One region of the Mycobacterium sp. SMC-14 genome, then DNA from elsewhere that is predicted to be linked to it. Evidence: riboswitches for the same ligand, from Rfam matches in the RefSeq annotation. Region 1 holds a riboswitch; the other holds the start of a gene.
What was found. Region 1 has a riboswitch for cobalamin ahead of ACKY0W_RS16750 (PPE family protein). Riboswitches for the same ligand answer to the same signal wherever they lie in the genome.
Positions count from the first base shown of each region.

Region 2: linked by a shared signal. The riboswitch ahead of metE (5-methyltetrahydropteroyltriglutamate--homocysteine S-methyltransferase) and the one ahead of ACKY0W_RS16750 (PPE family protein) in region 1 are both predicted to bind cobalamin.

Region 1 covers NZ_CP176429.1:3,523,854-3,526,049, reverse strand. Annotated here, with positions in the region: gene ACKY0W_RS16755 (aminotransferase class I/II-fold pyridoxal phosphate-dependent enzyme) at 1-1,029, shown strand, start outside; cobalamin riboswitch at 1,051-1,234, shown strand; gene ACKY0W_RS16750 (PPE family protein) at 1,309-2,196, shown strand, end outside.
Region 2 covers NZ_CP176429.1:1,203,718-1,205,913, forward strand. Annotated here, with positions in the region: gene metE (5-methyltetrahydropteroyltriglutamate--homocysteine S-methyltransferase) at 1-1,073, opposite strand, end outside; cobalamin riboswitch at 1,194-1,398, opposite strand; gene ACKY0W_RS05820 (SDR family oxidoreductase) at 1,453-2,103, opposite strand.

The sequences.
Region 1 (2,196 bases):
GTGCGAGACCTATCGACGGGAAACCCCAATCCGGCGCTGCTGCCCGTAATCACCGCAGCTCCGGGACCCGTTGTGCTCTACGGGAACCCGCCGATCACGCCGGCGCTGGCCGAGCATGCCGCGGCCGAACTGGCCGCCGACGGTGTGCCGGCCGATCACCTGGCGGTCACCTCCGGAGCGCTGGACGGAATCGAGCGGGTGCTCTGCGCCCACCTGCGTCCCGGCGACCGGGTGGCCGTCGAAGATCCGGGGTGGCCCAACCTGCTCGACCTACTCGGTGCGCTGGGCCTCATTCCGGAGCCGGTCGCGGTCGACGACGACGGTCCGCTGCCTGCCGAATTGGCTCGCGCGCTGGGGCGCGGAGTGCGCGCAGTGGTGGTGACCAGCCGTGCTCAGAACCCCACCGGCGCAGCGGTTTCCGCGGATCGTGCGGATGCCCTGCGGGCATTGCTGGACGATTCGGAGGTGCTGCTGGTCGAAGACGACCACGGCGCGGCCATCGCCGGGGTGCCGCTGCACTCGCTGGCAGGCGTGACCCGGCACTGGGCGTTCATTCGGTCGGTGGCCAAGGCGTATGGCCCGGATCTGCGGCTGGCGGTGCTGGCCGGTGACCCGCGCACCGTCGAACGGGTGCAGGGTCGCCAGCGGCTGGGGCCGGGCTGGGTCAGTCACCTGCTGCAGAACCTGTCGGTCGAACTGTGGCGCGACGCCGCGGCGACGCAGCGGGTGGCCGACGCCGAAGCCGCTTACCGTGCGGCCCGCGACGGACTGTGCACGGCACTGGCCGACCGGGGCGTGCTCGCGCACGGCCGTTCCGGGCTCAACGTGTGGATCCCGGTACCCGACGAGGCGGTGGCGATGACGGCGTTGTTCGCCGCGGGCTGGGCCGCGGCGCCGGGGGCGCGGTTCCGGATCCGGGGCGCCCCGGGCCTGCGGATCACCATCGCCGAGTTGGCCCCCGCCGACATCGAACCGCTGGCCGATGCGGTCACCGAAGCGGTGCGCGGCCCCGGCCGCGCCAGCGTGTAGTTGCGCTTTAGGGGCGTTACGCGTCGCAGCGTGCGATAATGCACCGGTACGGCAACGATGGTGCAGGAAGCCGGTGTGAATCCGGCACGGTCCCGCCACTGTGATCGGGGAGCGACCCTCAACTGCCACGGCTCTGATGGAGCTGGAAGGCGAGGCGAGCGTTGATCCGAGAGTCAGGACACTCACATCGTCGCATCCTGCGACCCGGGGCGGTGTACCCCGAGAGAGCTGACAAACTCCCATGTTGCGCCCTTATCGGGTGGCATCCGGTGGTCTGCGATGACTGCGCCGATCTGGATGGCCTCTCCGCCAGAAGTACATTCGACGTCACTGTCGGCCGGCCCGGGTGCCGGTCCCTTGCTGTCATCGGCCGCCGCGTGGAGCGCGCTGAGCACTGAATATGCCGCAATCGCCGACGATCTGACGGCGGTGCTGGGTGCAGTGCAGGCCGGGTCGTGGCAGGGGCCGTCCGCCGAGGCCTTCGTGACCGCCCACGCGCCGTATCTGGCCTGGCTGATGCGCGCCGTCGCCAACAGTGCCGCCACGGCGGCTCAACAGGAGACCGCTGCCGCGGGGTACACCGCCGCGTTGGCGGCGATGCCGACCATGGCCGAGCTGGTCGCCAACCACGTCACGCACGCGGTGCTGGTGGGCACAAACTTCTTCGGCGTCAACACGATTCCGATCGCGTTGAACGAGGCCGACTATGCACGGATGTGGGCGCAGGCCGCCGCCGTGATGACCACCTATCAGGCGGTGGCCGGCGCGGCGGTGGCGACCGCGGCGACGGCTCAGACCGAACCGGCGCCGGTGGTGCTCAAGACACCCGGCAGTGCGGCGGACACCGCGCCGGCGCCACCGCAGTGGTTTCTGGACTTCGCCAAATGGCTAGAAAGCCTGGTCCCGCATCCGCCCTATCCCGACAGCGGCCAGTACCCGCTGTATGCCGAGCTGCAGGAGTTCTTCAACAAGATCGGCTTCACCGGGCTCGCGGATCCGCTGGCCAAGTTCTTCGCCGCCCTGCAGAACGGATCGTCGTTACTGCCACCGCCCGGAGTGCCCGGGTCGTGGCTGGCGTGGACCGGCAACCCGCTGAGCTTCTTCAACCCGGGGAACCTGGCGTACATCTTCTCGGTGCCACTGGACCCGGGGTCCTACTTCGCCTTC
Region 2 (2,196 bases), 2.3 Mb from region 1:
ACCTTCTCGGCGCCGAACGCCAGCCAGCTGCGCAGCGCGTCGTCCAGGCCGGTCTCGGGCTCCAGCGAGTAGGGCACGTGCAACGTCGAGCACGACGTCGATACGGCAACAGCCTCCGCACTCCCCAGCAGCGACGCCAGCTTGGCCAGCGCGGCCTGCAGGTCGGTGCGCCAGATGTTGCGGCCGTCGACCACACCGGCGACCAGCGTCTTGGAAGCCAGCTCCGGCACCGACGCGATCTTGGTGTCCGCGCCGTAGACCAGGTCGACGCCGATCGCCTCGACCGGAGTGCGGGCCAGGGCGGGCAGCCCGGCGCCCGGGTCACCGAAGTAGGTGGCCACGAAGATCGACGGCCGCTTGCTCAGCCCGCCGAGACGGTTGTAGACCTGCTCGGCCAACGCGGGGGCGTCGGCGGAGATGTCGGTCACCAGCACCGGCTCGTCGATCTGCACCCACTGCGCGCCGGCGTCGGCCAGCTTGCCCAGCAACTCGGCGTAGATGTCGGTCAGCTCATCAAGGCGGGCGATCGGTGCGTCCGCACCGTCGACGGCCTTGCTCAGCAGCAGAAAGGTGACCGGCCCGATGATCACCGGACGAGCGTTGATGCCCTGCTCCTGCGCCTCGGCGAGCTCGGAGAGCACCTTGGCCGGGTTCAGCGAGAACTTCGTGTCCGGGCCGATCTCGGGAACGATGTAGTGGTAGTTGGTGTCGAACCACTTCGTCATCTCCAGCGGGGCGATGTCCTTGTTGCCCCGGGCTGCGGCGAAGTAGCGGTCCAGCTCATCGGCGACGCCGGCCACCCGCGCCGGGAGTGCGCCCAGCAGCACCGCGGTGTCGAGCATCTGGTCGTAGTAGGAGAACGTGTTCACCGGCACCGAGTCCAGCCCGGCGGCGGCCAGCTGGGCCCAGGTGTCGCGGCGCAGGCCGGCGGCCACCGTCTTCAGTTCGTCCTGGCCGATCCGGCCGGCCCAGTAGCTTTCGGTGGCGCGCTTGAGTTCGCGGCGCGGCCCGATACGAGGTGAGCCGAGAACGGTGGCGGTAAAGGGTTGAGCGATCACGATTTGATCCTTCAATTGACGAGGGTGGGTCAACGCCAGCAGTCGCCCAGCTGATCCGGTCCCGTGCCTATATATAAAGCACTATAACCCTCAAAACCAGACGCCCATTCCGCGAGGCGTTGATCCGCCGGGCGCGGCGCGCCCAGCACAACGGGCAGGTATTCGGACTCGCAGGCGCGCACCGAGGTGCTCCTAGTGGCCGTCGCTTCCCAGTCGGTGGGCGAACCCGTGACCAGTGCTTTGTGACGGCGGTCGTTCCTGCATACCGCTGCGGGACAGTCCCGGATTCTCACCGGGTTCCCTCTTGCGCTCCACGGAAAACCGCATTGCGCTCGATGCCGACGCCGCCTTACGGCAGCTACGGCAAACCAGTTGCGTAATGAAGATTACCTGGTCAATCGGCTCGAAGCGCCTCCGGGATCGGGGTCTGGCCGTCGTTGAATTCGATGGTGCGGCCGATGGTCGAGTTGTCGGCCAGGCAGGCGGCGATCACCTCTGCCACGTTGTCGCGGGAGACCTGCCCCTTGCCGGTATCGGGGCCGAGGGCGATTCGGCCGGTCGCCGGATCAAGGGTGAGCCGGCTCGGGCCCAGCACCGTCCAGTCCAGATCGGTGGCACGCAGGTGGGCGTCGGCGGCGGCTTTGGCCTGCGCGTACGGAAAGAACGGATCGTCGTCGGGAACACCGTGATCAGGACCCGCGCCGAAGTAGGACACCATCACGAAGCGCCGCACACCGGCCTGCTCGGCGGCGTCGATGCTGCGGATGGCGGCGTCGCGGTCGACGGCGTAGGTGCGTGCCGGGTTGCCGCCGCCGGCTCCGGCGGAGAACACCACCGCGTCGTGGCCGGCCACGACGCGGGCCAGGCCGTCGACGTCGAGTTGCTCGATGTCGGCCACCACCGGGACCGCGCCGGTGACCGCGACCTCCTCGGCGTGTTCGGGATTGCGGAACACCGAACTGACCTGGTGGCCGCTATGGGCGAGGATGGGGGCCAGCAGCAGGGCGATCTTGCCGTGGCCGCCGATGATCACGATGCGTGCCATGGAGTCGACGGTACGCGGCTAGCATGATCACCGCGGTCCGACGGACTTCCGGCGCAGGATATGTCCCCACCCGCACGATTCAATTCGTGCTGC